3 regions of the Pseudarthrobacter sp. NPDC058362 genome follow, and region 1 is predicted to be linked to each of the others. Evidence: riboswitches for the same ligand, from Rfam matches in the RefSeq annotation. Region 1 holds a riboswitch; each other region holds the start of a gene.

Evidence for each region. Region 1 has a riboswitch for S-adenosylmethionine ahead of ACFWIX_RS15250 (aminotransferase class V-fold PLP-dependent enzyme). Riboswitches for the same ligand answer to the same signal wherever they lie in the genome.
Region 2: it holds a riboswitch for S-adenosylmethionine, as region 1 does, so the genes downstream of both, ACFWIX_RS07150 (homoserine O-acetyltransferase) here and ACFWIX_RS15250 (aminotransferase class V-fold PLP-dependent enzyme) in region 1, are expected to answer to the same signal.
Region 3: it holds a riboswitch for S-adenosylmethionine, as region 1 does, so the genes downstream of both, ACFWIX_RS00255 (DUF1737 domain-containing protein) here and ACFWIX_RS15250 (aminotransferase class V-fold PLP-dependent enzyme) in region 1, are expected to answer to the same signal.

Annotation. Positions count from the first base shown of each region.
Region 1 is NZ_JBHXIW010000009.1:114,725-119,631, reverse strand. Features, by position in the region: gene ACFWIX_RS15270 (fluoride efflux transporter FluC) at 1-325, opposite strand, end outside; gene ACFWIX_RS15265 (fluoride efflux transporter FluC) at 322-732, opposite strand; gene ACFWIX_RS15260 (metal-dependent transcriptional regulator) at 722-1,435, opposite strand; gene ACFWIX_RS15255 (class I SAM-dependent methyltransferase) at 1,478-2,236, opposite strand; gene ACFWIX_RS15250 (aminotransferase class V-fold PLP-dependent enzyme) at 2,323-3,732, opposite strand; SAM riboswitch class IV at 3,768-3,881, opposite strand; gene hisN (histidinol-phosphatase) at 4,050-4,862, opposite strand.
Region 2 is NZ_JBHXIW010000002.1:571,609-576,515, reverse strand. Features, by position in the region: gene ACFWIX_RS07160 (zinc-dependent alcohol dehydrogenase family protein) at 1-297, opposite strand, end outside; gene ACFWIX_RS07155 (MFS transporter) at 408-1,790, opposite strand; gene ACFWIX_RS07150 (homoserine O-acetyltransferase) at 1,972-3,087, opposite strand; SAM riboswitch class IV at 3,100-3,215, opposite strand; gene ACFWIX_RS07145 (VOC family protein) at 3,389-4,027, shown strand; gene ACFWIX_RS07140 (CPBP family intramembrane glutamic endopeptidase) at 4,116-4,895, opposite strand; gene ACFWIX_RS07135 (DeoR/GlpR family DNA-binding transcription regulator) at 4,897-4,907, opposite strand, start outside.
Region 3 is NZ_JBHXIW010000001.1:57,799-62,705, reverse strand. Features, by position in the region: gene ACFWIX_RS00270 (ABC transporter ATP-binding protein) at 1-326, opposite strand, end outside; gene ACFWIX_RS00265 (ABC transporter permease) at 323-2,011, opposite strand; gene ACFWIX_RS00260 (extracellular solute-binding protein) at 2,008-3,036, opposite strand; SAM riboswitch class IV at 3,273-3,388, shown strand; gene ACFWIX_RS00255 (DUF1737 domain-containing protein) at 3,402-3,674, shown strand; gene ACFWIX_RS00250 (rhodanese-like domain-containing protein) at 3,671-4,084, shown strand; gene ACFWIX_RS00245 (O-succinylhomoserine sulfhydrylase) at 4,081-4,907, shown strand, end outside.

The DNA.
Region 1 (4,907 bases):
CCGCGCTAAACCGGGCCTCGCTAAACAGCCGCACGGTGGCGGTGGTCCAGGAGCTGAATGTCGTCAGCCCGCCGGCAAGGCCTGTTGCGGCGGCGGTTCGCCACTCGGGTGACATGGCCGCGCCCTCCGTGGCGGCATACGTCAGTCCGATCAGGAAGCACCCGGCCACATTGACCAGCAGGGTAGCCCACGGCCAGTGAAGCCGCCCGGATCCGCCGGGCCCACGGACGCTGCGGCGTGCGCTGTGGTGGGCAAACCAGCTGTCCACAGCGAACCGCAGCATGGCGCCCGCCATCCCGAAAAGACCCACCAGCAGCGCCGTCATGGCACAACTTCCGCAGGACGCGCCATCATCCGGCCCACGCGCCAGCCGGCGCCCGCGGCGGCGAGGCCGAACGCCAGCGACAGCGCCAGGTACAGCAGCCACGCCCGGTGTTCACCGGCCCGCAGCAGCTGGTCGGTGGAGAACATGACGGCGGAAAACGTGGTGAAGGAGCCCAGCAGCCCGGGACCCAAGCCTGCGCGCAGCCAGAAGGCGGTCTGCGGCCGGGCAATCCAGATGGTGGTCAGCGAGGCGAGGACAAAGCTTCCTGCAACGTTAATAAGGAGTGTCGTCCACGGAATGGCGCCCGGCCCTTCAGGAAAAGCCAGTCCCAGGCCGTACCGGAGTTCCGTGCCGATGAAGCCGCCGGCAGCCACGGCCAGCCAGGCGCGCCACACGTCAGCCGTCACCCAGGAGGCAGCCGGGGTGCGGGTGGTCCGTGTGGACCCAGAGTGCTGAGGTGATCTCCTCGGCGAAGTCGTAGTCCCTGCTCCGGCCTGCATTGCGGATGCGCACCACCAGGGCGCCGCCGAACGGGCGACGGCCCACCACTTCAACTTCGTCGTCGAGGTCGATATGTTCCGCGGACAGATACCGAAGGAGGTCCGGGTTGTCGTCGCTGATCCTGGTGATCCTGCCGGTGTGCCCCTCATCGAGTTCGCCCATGAGGTGGGCCCGCGGCACCAAGACCTGACCGTCGGCTGAGGGGATCGGGTCACCGTGCGGGTCCCGCAGGGGATGGCCCAGCTTCGCTGAGACCCGTTCGATGAATGTGTCGGAGACTGCGTGCTCCAGCAGTTCAGCTTCGTCGTGGACTTCGTCCCAGCTGTAGCCGAGTTGCTGCACGAGGTAGGTCTCGATCAGCCGGTGCCGCCGCACCATGGCCAGCGCGAGCCGTAGCCCGGCATCAGTCAGGGTGATGGCGCTGTAGGGCTTATGGTCCACCAGGCCCTGGTCCTTGAGCTTGCGGACCATCTCGGATACCGAGGAATTTGCGACACCCAGACGCTGCGCAAGCTGCGAGGAAGTGATGGCCTTGTCCTGCCACTCCGTGAAGGAGTAGATGACCTTAACGTAGTCCTCGATGGAGGAGGAGGGCGCGCTGGTCTTCACAGCTCAAGCCTACCGGGTCCGGGGCGGCACAGCATGGTGGGTTCAAGCCTTCGCTGCGCGCCATGAGAGCGTCAGGTACGGCAGCTTCAGGTCAAGCCCGGTTGCGTGGCCCAGATGGTCATGCAGGTACCAGTCCAGGTTGGCCAGCACCTTGGCGCGGGTTGCCTCGCCTGCCCGAAGGTAATAGCTGCGTGATTTGGCCAGCTCCATCAGGTCCTCGGTGGTTACGGTGTCCTGCCAGTGCGTGAGATGCCCCTCGAGCCCTGTGAATTCCGGTCCAACCACCGGCCGGAAATCAGGTTTGTAGACATCGCCGGCGTGCATGATCCGGGACAGGCGGTGCACCCACGGCACCGACGTGTCCAACTGGTTCCACACGAGTCCCAGGGTGCCGCCGGGCCGCAGCACGCGCGCCAGTTCGGTGCTTGCCGCGAGCGGATCGCACCAGTGCCATGCCTGGGCCACAGTGACGACGTCGAACGCCGCTTCAGGAAGGCCGGTCGCCTCCGCAGTCCCCGCCACAGCCGTGGCAGCAGGGCAGTGGAGCTGCAGTTGGGCCAGCATGTCCGCGGACGGATCGATGGCCGTCACCTTGAGGCCACGGTCCAGGAGCAGCGCGGTGAACTTTCCGGTCCCTGCGCCTACGTCCAGCGCATCCCTTGCTCCGGGAGGGACCAGCCAATCGGCGGAGTCCTGCGGATACCCGGGCCGCACGCGCTGGTAGTGGCTGCCGCCGGAGCGGAAGCTGCTGCCCAGCTCCCGGCGCCGCCCGTGATCCATCTTGGGGCCACCCCGAACCACGTGCGGCCTCCTTCAGTCCATGCCTTGCGGGTTCTTTCGAATTTACAGTATGGACCGGTGGCTCAGCGCCTTGGGTGCCGGTGCCCTCAGCTGTCGGTGCAGGGAGCCGCGCCGGCGGTGCCGGGGGTGTTCGGCGCCCAGTGCGGGTAGGTCCGGGTGTCGTTCGCCGGCACCCAGCGGCCGGCGTCCACCACGTAGTCCCAGCCCAGCCCGGTGGTCTTGAGTGCTTCGATTCCCGCCAGCAGGCGCTGCGCGTCCTCCAGCCGGGAACCCACGCCGAAGCTGGCCCGCAGCGACCCCGACGGCAGTCCCAGCCGCTTGAGCAGCGGGTGGGCGCAGAACCGGCCGTCGCGCAGGCCCACACCGTGCTCGGCGGACAGGTAGGCCGCCACGAGTCCGGCGTCGTAGCCCTCCACCGAGAAGTTCACCACGCCGATGGTGTCCGTTTCCGGGTTGGTGTCCTTGAAGATCTGGTGCACCGTCACGCCGCTGATCTGCTGGAGGCCCTCCACCAGGAAAGACCGGACGGCTGACTCATGGGCGTGCCAGCGCTCCTGGTCCAGCCCGGCGATGACCTGGGTGGCGCGCGCGAGGGTGGCGGCTCCGAGGACGTTAGGCGAGCCACCCTCATGGCGGGCCGGTCCGGTGGCCCAGCGGACGCCGTCGAGCCGTGCTTCCTTGACGGCGCCGCCGCCGGCAAGGTGCGGGACGCCCGCGTCCAGCCAATCGGGACGGCCTACCAGCACCCCAGCGCCGAAGGGCGCGTAGAGCTTGTGCCCCGAGAAGGCGAGGTAGTCGACGTCGTCTGCTGTGATGTCAATCCGACGGTGCGGTGCGAGCTGGGCGGCATCAACCACGATCCTGGCGCCATACTGGTGGGCGAGTGCCGCAAGGGCGCGCACCGGCAGGATTTCCCCGGTGACATTGGACGCTCCGGTGACTGCCAGCAGGATAACGCCACCTTGCTCCAGCTCGGCGCGGACTGCGTCCAGGGTGGCGGCGATGGTGTCCGCTGCCACGATGCTTCGGTGCGGGACGCCCTGCCACGGCAGCAGGTTGGCGTGGTGCTCGATATCCAGGTACAGGACATCGCCGGCCGGGCGGCCGTCGGCTACGGGCAGGCAGCCGGCCAGCAGGTTGAGCGAATCCGTGGTGTTGCGGGTGAAAATGACGGAATCGTCCGGCCGTCCGCCCACGAAGTCGCGGACGATGTCCCGGGCGTTTTCGTACACGGACGTACTGATCTGGGACGCGTAGCCGGCGCCGCGGTGCACGCTGGCGTAATACGGCAGGATTTCGTTCAGGTAGGCCGACACCACCGAAAGCGCGGGGGCGGAGGCGCCATAGTCCAGGTTGGCATAGCGGACGTGACCGCCGGTGATCAGGGGCGCCTGGATTTCCGCGCCGGTGACGGCAGCCAGCGGACGGGCTGCGGCGGCGGCAATGGAATCGGCAGGCGGGGCCGCAACGGCGGGGGCGACAGTGGCAGTTGTCACAGAGACCTCACTGGGAAAGGACTCCACAAACAGGGAATCCGCGCTTGCCGCATCCGCTCCGGACCGGCCTGGTCGTCACCCGGGGCACCCCACCGCGAATGGAGGGTTGCCGGCCAGCAAACCGGGGTTTAGCGCTGGCACTCGTGACCTGATTAAGAGCGTAGGACATTCCAGCGGGCAAGGCTGAAGCGGAGCGAAATGTTAAGGCCTTTGTTACGCCCAGCTGCCAAAGGCGTGTTTCGGCGAAGATTACGACGACGGACGACTCCGTTCGCGGCGCCCGTCGTCGTAATCTTCGGTCCGGAGAGTCCGGCGGCCTACAGGAGGTCGTCCAGGTAGGGGTTGAGCCGGTGCAGTACTTCGGTGTGCAGGATGGAGTTGGTGGCCAGGGCATTCCCGCCGAAGGGCCCGTCCTGGCCTTCCAGTGAGGTGAAGCGGCCACCGGCTTCCACCACGATGGGCACCAGCGCGGCCATGTCATAAAGGTTCAGTTCCGGCTCGCAGGCAATGTCCACGGAACCCTCCGCCACCATGCAGTACGACCAGAAGTCCCCGAAGGCCCGGGTGCGCCAGACGTCCTCGGTCAGGCCCAGGAACTCGTCGAGGTTGCCCCGCTCCTTCCAGCCGCCCAGGCTCGAGTAGGACAGCGACGCGTCCGCCAGATTGGAGACGTTGGAGACCCGGAGCCGGCTTGCTGCCGCCAGGGACCGGCCGGTGTAGGAACCCATGCCCTTGGCACCCCACCAGCGCTTGCCCAGGGCGGGAGCGCTCACCACACCAACCACCGGTTCACCCTCGTCCACGAGGGCGATGAGGGTGGCCCAGACCGGCACGCCGCGGACAAAGTTCTTCGTCCCGTCGATGGGGTCGATGATCCACCGGCGCGAACCATGGCCGGTGCTGCCGAATTCCTCGCCGAGCACGGCGTCGCGTGGCCGGGAACGGGAGAGCTGGCCGCGGATGGCCTCCTCGGCGGCCTTGTCCGCGTCGGTGACCGGCGTTAGGTCCGGCTTGGTCTCCACATGGAGATCGAGGGCCTTGAAGCGGCTCATGGTCTGGTCATCCACGGAGTCGGCCAGGACATGGGCCAGGCGCAGGTCATCGTTATAGCTCGAAGCGGGTTGGATCATAGTTCCAAACTACCGTCTGCGCGCGGATCTGCTGGGAGATCGGGT
Region 2 (4,907 bases), on a different contig from region 1:
GCCGCAGCTGGGGACGAAGACCAGGACCACGTGGTCGCCCACGGAGACGCCTTCCACGCCGGGCCCTACGGCCTGCACGCGCCCCACAGCCTCGTGCCCCAGCGCCATGGGCAGGGGACGCACCCTGGACCCGTCGACCACTGAGAGGTCCGAGTGGCACAGGCTGGAGTAGGTGATCGCGACGCCCAGTTCCCCGGCACGCGGTTCGGGGCGGTCAAGTTCCTCCACCACCAGCGGGTGCGCCTCGGTGTAACTGGTGCCGGCGGGAACGGTGTTGTAGAGGACAGCGGCTCGCATGGCGGCTCCTTGCTGTGGCTGATTCGTGGAGTGGAGGTTCATGGCATGCAGTTGCCCGGACCCGGAAGCCGGGTCCGGGCAACTGCCCTGGCTGGTGTCGCCCGCGTGGGTTATTTCTTGGACGCGGCGAGCAGATCCGCGGTGCCCTTGGCGTCCGCGGCGTCAACGTCGTGCAGCGAAATACCCCGGGTTTCCTTGAGGAAGAAGACCGAGACTGCCGTGACGACGCAGGCTCCGAGCAGGTACAGCGCCACCGGAGTGGACGAGCCGAAGTTGCTCAGCAGTGCCGTGGCGATGATCGGGGCCAGCGAGCCGGCAACGATCGAGGTCACCTGGTAGCCCAGGGACACGCCGGAGTAGCGCATCCGGGTGGGGAACATTTCGGCCATGATGGAGGGCTGGCCCGCGTACATCAGTGCGTGGAAGATCAGGCCGATGGTGATGGCGGCCAGGATGATCATGTCGTTGGCAGTGTCCATCATGGGGAAGGCGAAGAAGCCCCAGGTACCGCCGAGGATCGCACCGGCCATGTAGACCGGGCGGCGGCCGAAGGCATCGGACATCTTGCCCACCAGCGGCACGGTGCAGAAGTGGATGAAGTGGGCCACCAGCAGCAGGAGCAGGATGCGGGAGGTGTCCGTCTCCACGACCACTTTCAGGTAGGTGATGGAGAACGTCACCACGAGGTAGTAGAGGATGTTCTCGGCGAAGCGCAGGCCCATGGCGGTGAAGACACCGCGCGGGTAGCGGCGGAAGACCTCAGCCACGCCGTAGCCCTTGTTCTCAACGGCGACTTCCTTGCGGGCCTCGATGAAGATCGGGGCGTCCTGGACCTTGGTCCGGATGTAGTAGCCGATGATGACGATCACGGCGGAGAGCCAGAACGCTACGCGCCAGCCCCAGCCGAGGAAAGCTTCCTGGGACAGCGTGGAGGACAGGGTGAAGAGGACGCCGGTAGCCAGCAGGTTGCCCATCGGCACCGCAGACTGCGGCCAGCTCGACCAGAACCCGCGCGACTTGTTGGGGCTGTGCTCGGCCACCAGCAGGACGGCACCGCCCCACTCGCCGCCGACCGCAAAGCCCTGGACGAACCGCAGGAACACCAGGAGGGCGGGCGCCCAGTAGCCGATCTGGGCGAACGTGGGAAGGCAGCCCATGAGGAAGGTGGCAACGCCCACCATGATGATGCTGAGCTGCAGCAGCTGCTTGCGGCCGAACTTGTCGCCAAAGTGGCCAAAGACAATGCCGCCGATGGGGCGGGCAACGAACCCGACGGCGTACGTCACGAAGGCGGCGATGATGCCGTCCAGCTCCGTACCCGAGTTGGGGAAGAACGTCTTGCCAAATACGAGCGTGGCGGCTGAGGCGTAGAGGAAGAACTCGTACCATTCAACGACCGTGCCGGCCATGGAAGCCGTGACGACCTTCTTCAGGCCCGTGGACTTGACGTCGGGCTCCCCGACCCGCCCTGCGGCGGACTTTTCCGTACTCATTAATGAACTCCTTCGGCGTCTACGTCGACACCAGATGCGACCAGGATGTGGCGATGCGATGTGAGGTACACAACATACCGCCGATTCACACGAGTATGGTCTGCGTGTGGCTGCAAGCTCAACGGCAAATAGTGCAGAAGGCCTCTGCATAAATGCACAGGGAGGGCGCGGAAGCCCGGAATTAATCTTCGAGATGGTCGCGCAGCTGGGCGCCCAGCTGGCCGATTTCGGTCAGGAATCCGTCGTGGCCGATGGGCGCAGAGATGACGTGGACATCCACCTCGCCCGGCAGTGCGGCGGCGAGTTCGTGCGACTGCTCCGGGAAGTACAGCCGGTCGGTATCCACCGCGGCCACGAAGAATTTCGCGGTGGCCCGGCTCAGGCTTTCGGCCAGGGACCCCCTGCCGCGGGTGACGTCGTGGCTCATCAGCGCCTCGGTGAGGGCGATATAGCTGTTGGCGTCGAAGCGCCGGACCAGCTTGCTGCCCTGGTGGTCCAGGTAGCTTTCCACTTGGTAACGGCCGCGGCCGGAAAGCGTTTCGGCCTGCAGCGGTGCTTCGCCGGACTGCGGACTGCGGCCGAAGCGGCCGTCAAACTCCCGGGCTGAGCGGTAGGTAATGTGGGCGATCCGGCGGGCCAGGGCCAGGCCGTCCTCGGGGGACGCACCGCCGTAGTAGTCGCCGTCGTTATAGTTCGCGTCCTGACGGATGGCGAGCGTCTGGGCCTGGGCAAAGGCGATCTGCTCGGCCGTACTGGCGGCCCCGACGGCGATGACCGCGCAACGCTGCACCCGCTCAGGGTAAGTGACGGCCCATTCCAAAGCCCGCGCACCGCCCATGGACCCGCCCAGCACGGCGAACCAGGACCGGATGCCCAGCTGGTCGGCCAGCCGCGCTTCCGCCACGGTGCTGTCGCGCAGGGTCACCAGCGGGAAGCGGGAGCCCCATGGCTTGCCGTCGGGAGCGGGCGACGACGGCCCGGTGGACCCGTAGCATCCGCCCAGGATGTTGATCGCCACCACGAAGAATTTGTCGGTGTCGACGGGCGCGCCCGGGCCCGCCAACTCTTCCCACCAGCCGTCCTCGTCCGTGTCGCCTCGGGTCACGTGGGTGCTGCCGGTCAGTGCATGTTCAATGAGGACGGCATTGGAGCCGTCGGCATTGAGCGTGCCCCATGTTTCATAGGCAAGGATGACGTCCGGCAGGAAGCCGCCGGCTTCCAGTTCCAGCCCGCCAATGCCTGCATACCGGACCACGCCGTGCCGCGGCCCCGCGGTGCGGGGAACGGTGACTGTCATGTGCAAACCTCTTCTACGCGCTTGCCCGCCGCCGGAGGGCCGGCGGGCCAGGTCCTCACCCGGGGCACCCCGCCGCGGTAGGAGGGTTGCCGGCCAGCAAGCCGGGGCTGTTGCTGGCACTCATGACCTCCCTCGAGTGTATGAAAGATCCCCCCAGCGGCGCCACGCGTGTGACCCGTTATGACATCCGCCGATACACCGGCATCCAACCCGCGGCGCTTTGCGCCAAGGGTTCCGCCCCCATTTCCAAGTAAGGCAAACCTAAGCTGAGAGCCTGATCACAAAGTGCCAAGATGTTGCCATGCGCATGGATCACGTCTCTTACGCCTGTGAACACGATGGCCTGGCGGCCACCACTGAACGGATTTCCTCCGCCCTGGGCGTCGAGGCAGTCAAGGGCGGGGTACATCCCCGTTTTGGAACGCGCAACATGATCATCCCGCTGGCGGGACACAAATACTTGGAGGTCGTGGAGGTCCTGGACCACCCGGCTTCGGACAAGGCACCGTTCGGCCAGGCTGTGCGTGCCCGTTCGGCGGCTGGCGGCGGCTGGATGGGCTGGTGCGTCGAGGTGGACGACCTGGCACCGTTCGAGGAGCGCCTGGGCCGCTCGGCGGTCAACGGCAACCGCAAGTTCCCGGATGGCCGCGAGCTGGTCTGGAAGCAGATCGGCATCCTTGGCCTGATCGCCGACCCGCAGGTGCCCTACATGCTCAAGTGGGAGGGCGACCCGTCGCTGCACCCCTCGAATGCCTACAACAGCAGCCTCAAGATGCGGTCGCTGACCATCGCCGGCTCTCCCGAGCGCGTCACCGAATGGCTCGGCGAGCCGGTAGAGCGCCCGCTGGAAGACGTTGCCGTGGACTGGGTGGCGCCGCACGGCACCCCGGGCATCCTGTCAGTGACGTTCGAGACTGCCACCGGCGCCGTCACGATCTGACCGCACCACAGCTTCGGCCGCCATCAGCGGGTGACAATGGCGTCACCCACCGATGGCGGCCGAATTCTTTTTAACCAGGCCCCGCCGGTCAGCCCAGGCCCACCGCACGGCCGAAGAGGCTGAAGCCGACGAACGCCACCGTATCGAGCAGGGCGTGGGCGATCACCAAAGGCATGACCCTCCGTGTCCGGGTATACAGCCAGGCGAAGACGATACCCATCACCACGTTTCCGATGAAGGGTCCGAACCCCTGGTACAGATGGTAGGTGCCGCGCAGCAGGGCGCTGGCGCCAATGGCGGCGGGGACGCTCCAGCCGAACTTGCCGAACCGGTCCAGCAGGTAGCCCACCACGATCACCTCCTCCACCAGCCCGTGGCGCACCGCCGAAAGAACGAGGACCGGGACCGTCCACCAGTAAGCGTCCAGTGCGCTGGGGATGATGGCTGTGGTGATGCCGAGTGCCCGACCCGCTGCGTAGAGCCCCAGCGACGGCACCCCGATCAGCGCAGCCAGCCCCAGGCCGTGCAGGATGTCACGGCCTGGGCGGGACAGGTCCAGGCCCAGCTTCCGGAACGCAGATCCGCTGGAAGGAAGCCCTTCGGAGGCGGTCCGCCGGTGGTCCGTGAGGAAGTAGATCACCAGCAGCACCGGGACCAGGGCAAAGACGATGTCCAGCAGCTGGTAGGTCAGGTCGAAGTACTCGCGGCTGCTCTGCTGGCGGTTGAGCGTGGACGTGCCCTGCGCCAGCGGCGCCCGGGACATCTTGTCCAGGAGCTGGACCACGGAGTACACGGCGGACTGGCCCAGGGACAGGCCCAGGACAATGAGGACTTCGAAGGTGAGTCGTCGGCGTGATGAGACCAGCATGTCAGGCAGGCG
Region 3 (4,907 bases), on a different contig from region 1:
GTCACGGTCATGTTGGGGAAGAGCGCATGCTCCTGGAACACCAGGCCTACGCGGCGGTGTTCCGGCTCCAGGAACCGGCGCCGGTCGGCAACGGTCTCGCCGGCAATGATGATGGTGCCGGCATCGGGCCGTTCCAGCCCGGCGATGAGCCGAAGCATGGTGGATTTTCCACACCCTGAGGGTCCGATGACGCTGACCAGCTCGCCGGGCGCCACTGTCAGGTCAATGGACGCCGCAGCGGCGACCTTGCCGTAACTCATGCTGACGCCCGCAAGCTCCACGGAGGGTGTTCCGTTGGCGATAGTGCTGTTCGTCAGACTGCTCATGATGCCCCCGCCCCGGTACGCAGGCCGGCAGTCCGCCGGAAGAGGAAATACACCGGAATGATGGCGACGGCCACGATGCCCAGGGCTGGCAGGGCCGCCTTTTCCCAGAAGTTCTCGCGGGCCAGCTCATACACCCACACCGAAACGGTGGTGAATCCGAACGGCCTCAGGAGCAGGACGATCGGCAGTTCCTTAACCGCGTCGATGGCCACGAGGGCGGCGGCCACGGCCGCTCCGCGGCGGGCCAGAGGGAGGTGTATCCGGGCCAGCAGCCGTCCCGGAGTGGCGCCGAGGCTCAACGCGGACGCCGTCAAGGCTGGTGAGATCTTGGCGAAGCTCGCGTCCACGGCCTGGTAGGCGGGCCCCAGGAAACGGACCACGTACGCGGCAAGGATGCCGGCCACCGAGCCGGTCACCAGCAGCCCGGTACCGCCGGGCACGCCGGCAGCTTCCACGAGTTCGTCGAGCTTGGCGAAGGCGATGAGGACGCCGATGCCGATCACGGCTCCGGGAACGGCGTAGCCGAAAGTGGTGGCCTGCGCTGCCGAAACAACCACCCGTCCGCCGCCCAGGCGCACGCTGTGTCCGATGGCCAAGGCAAGGGCCGCACACGCCAGGGCCGCAATCGCCGCCACCACCATGCTGTTCAGCAGGTAGCCCTGGAAACGCGGGTCAAGCATCGGTCCTGCGGCGGACGACACGGCCTCGCCAACCGCCCAGGCGGCCAGCCGGGCAAGGGGAAGCAGGAAGCCCGCGGAGAGGACAGCCACGCCCGCGAGCATTGCGGCCCACCCGGCCCAGCCGGACAGTTTCCGTGGCTGGAGCCCTTCTCCCCTGCCGGCTTTCTGGTGGAACCGGGACCGGCCGCGGAACAGGCGCTCAGCGGCGAGCACCGCCACGGCGAAGAGGAGGACCAGGACGGAGAGCTGGGTGGCGGCATGGAAATCGAAGCTTCCCTTCCACACCAGGTACACGCCCACCGAGACCGTCTGGACGTTGAAGTACTGGACGGTGGCGAAGTCCGTGAGGGTTTCCATCATCACCAGCGCCAGGGCAGCGGCAAGGGACGGCCGGGCGAGCGGCGCCAGGACGCGCCAGAGGGTCCGGCCACGGCTGGCGCCCAGGGTGCGGGCAGCATCGTAGGTGGCGGCACCCTGCTCGCTGAACGCCGTGCGGGCCAGGAGGTAGACGTAGGGGTAGAGCGTCAGCGACATCACCAGGATCGCGCCCGGCAGGGACCGCACCTCAGGAAGCCAGGCGCCGGGGCCGAAGACTGACCGCAGCAAGGCCTGTACCGGACCGCCGACGTCGAAGGTGGAAAGGAACACGAAGCCCAGGATGTAGGCGGGCATCGCAAGCGGAAGCACCAAGGCCCAGGAAAGGACGTTGCGGAGCGGAAAGGTGTAGGCGGTGACCAGCCAGGCGAGTCCGCCCCCCACCAGCAGCGTTCCGGCACCGACGCCGACCATCAGCAGCACGGTGGTGAGCACCATTGCGCCGAGGTCGCGCGGCACGGTCCCGCTGCCCAGCGTGCCGATACCGTCCACGAGGACGGCTACAACGGGCGTTGCCACCAGGGCGGCCACCAGCAGGACGAGCGCGGACCAGAGCGGCCGCCCGTTTCCGGCGAGCATCCGCCGCCTGGCCGGCGCGGCAGATGCGGTCAGGACAGCCGGTCGGCTCACTTATATCCCGCTTCGGCGAGCAGCTCGGTGGCCTCGGCATTCAGGTCGCCGTAAGCCTCGGCGTTCAGGGGCATGCGCTTGAAGTCGCCGAAGCCTGCGATCAGCGGCTCGGGCTTGGTGGACGGGTTCACGGGGAACTCGTGGTTCGCGTCCACGAAGGCATTCTGCCCCTTGGTTGCCAGCCATTCAATGAGCTGCTGGGCCTTTTCAGGATTGTCCGAGTTCCCCACCACGCCCGCACCGGAGATGTTCACGTGAGTTCCCGCGCCTGCCTGGCTGGCCCAGAACAGGTCAACGCCGAAGTTGGGGTCTGACTCCAGCTTGCGGGCCAGGTAGTAGTGGTTGTTAATGCCAACGTCGCACGCACCGGCGTCGATCGCCTCGAGCAGCAGGACGTCGTTGCTCATGATGTCCACGTCGTTCGCCACCCAGCCCTTGACGATCTCAAGGGCCTTTTCCTTGCCGTGGAGGTCGATCAGGCCGGCAACCAGTGACTGGGTGTAGGAAGAGGTGGCGTCGCGCATGCACAGGCGCCCCTTCCACTTAGCGTCGGCCAGGCCGGCGTAGGTGTCCTTGGTATCGAATTCGGCCGGATCCACCTTCTCCGGGTTGTAGGTGATGGTGCGGGCGCGCATCGCGAGGCCGAACCACTTTCCGTCGGGGTCCCGCAGGTCGGCCGGTACGGCCTGTTCAAGGGCGGGCGACTTAACGCTGGCAAGCACGTCCTGCCGCCCGGCGTTCCACAAGTTGCCCGCGTCAACGGTCATGAAGATATCCGCGGGGGTGTCTTTTCCTTCGGCCTTGACCCGCTCCAGCAGCTCCGCGTCATCACCGGTGATGAACTCGACGGAAATGCCGGTCTCCTTGGTGAACTCGCCGAACGCGCCCTCAAGGTCGTAATGGCGGGCCGAATAGATCTGCAGGTCCGCCGGCTCCTTGCCGATGCCCAGCACGCCGCAGCCGCTCAAGGCCAAAGCGGACACCGTCAACGCGGCGCAGGCAGCAAGAAGCTTGGGTCGATGCATGAGGAGGCACTCCTGGAAGAAACGGCCGAAGCCGCACGAAACGAACACAAAAGGAAGGTTAGCGTTACCTTACCAGAGGCCATGCAGGCTGCAGTATATGGGATGCGTCACGTCTGCTCCGCCGCCACGCCGCAGACGCGGGATCCCTGCCTTCCTTGCCGGCGCGCACATTTCAGTTACGGAACATGACGACGAGGGCGGTGCCGGGGTGCGCCCCGGATGTTACGTTTTGGGGGAGTAATGAGAACCGGCGCCAAGCCCTGACTGGTCGGTCGGCAACCCTCCCTTTCGCGGCGGGGTGCCTCAGGTGAATACTCGGCATATCGACCCATTCGAGCTGCAAGCGTGAGAGAAGGAGTTCTGTCGTGTCTGACGCATCCGCCCCTGAAGAAAAACTGTCCTACCGCCTGATTACGGGCCCCGATGACCGCGCCTTCTGTGAGCGTATTTCGACCGCCCTCTCCGAGGGCTACGTCCTGCACGGCAGCCCGGCGGCCACGTTCAACGGCACGGGAGTCATCGTGGCGCAGGCCCTGATCCTGCCGTCCGCCATCGCCTCCGCAGACGCCGCCGTGGCCACCGCCGTCGAAGACCTGGAATCTCCGGACCTCGAGTTCGACGGCGAGGGACACGCGTGAGCTACGCAGGCGACCTCACGCCGCACGAGGCCTGGGCCAAACTGGAGCAGGGCGCCATCCTGGTGGATGTGCGCACCGAAGGCGAATGGGCGCACATCGGCATCCCGGACACGAACGCCACGGACAACGACCCGCTGTTCATCCAGTGGACCTTTCCCGGCGGGATTCCCAACCCTGACTTCATCAATGACCTGCGGAGCCAGGCGCCGGAGGACCCCCACGCCGAGTTGCTCTTCCTGTGCCGCTCCGGCCAGCGTTCCATCTCGGCCGCCATCGCTGCCACGCAGGCCGGCTTCACGTCGTACAACATCCTTGAAGGGTTCGAGGGCGTCCCTGACCGGCACGGTGAGCGGACGGTCAACGGCTGGAAGAACAGCGGCCTGCCCACCAACCTGGGGATCTCCGAGTGACGTTCAACCCGGATGCCGCCACCTGGAGCGCTGACACCCAGGCTGTCCGCGGCGGCCTGGACCGAACCAACTTCCAGGAAACATCCGAGGCCGTCTTCCTGAACTCCGGCTTCGTCTACGAATCCGCCGCCGCCGCCGAGCGCGCATTCACCGGCGAAGACGAGCGGTTCGTGTACTCCCGCTACGGCAACCCGTCCGTGGCCACCTTCCAGGAACGGCTGCGCCTCCTCGAGGGGACCGAGGCGTGCTTTGCGACGGCGTCCGGCATGTCCGCGGTATTCACCGCCCTGGGTGCGCTGCTCGCTGCCGGTGACCGCGTGGTTGCCGCCCGTTCCCTGTTCGGGTCCTGCTTCGTGATTCTCAACGAAATCCTGCCCCGGTGGGGTGTGGAGACGGTGTTCGTGGACGGCCCGGACCTGGACCAGTGGCGCGAGGCCCTGTCGCAGCCCACCACTGCCGTCTTCTTTGAATCGCCGTCCAACCCGATGCAGGAAATCGTGGACATTGCTGCGGTCAGCGACCTGGCGCATGCCGCCGGGGCCGCCGTCGTCGTCGACAATGTCTTTGCCACGCCCCTGCTGCAGCGCTGCGGCGACCTGGGCGCCGACGTCATCGTCTACTCGGGCACCAAGCACATCGATGGGCAGGGACGGGTGCTGGGCGGAGCGATCCTGGGCACCAAGGAGTTCATCGAGGGGCCCGTGAAGCAGCTGATGCGGCACACCGGCCCCGCACTGTCGGCGTTCAACGCCTGGGTGCTGACCAAGGGCCTGGAGACCATGGCACTAAGGGTGAACCACTCTTCCTCCACAGCACTGCGGCT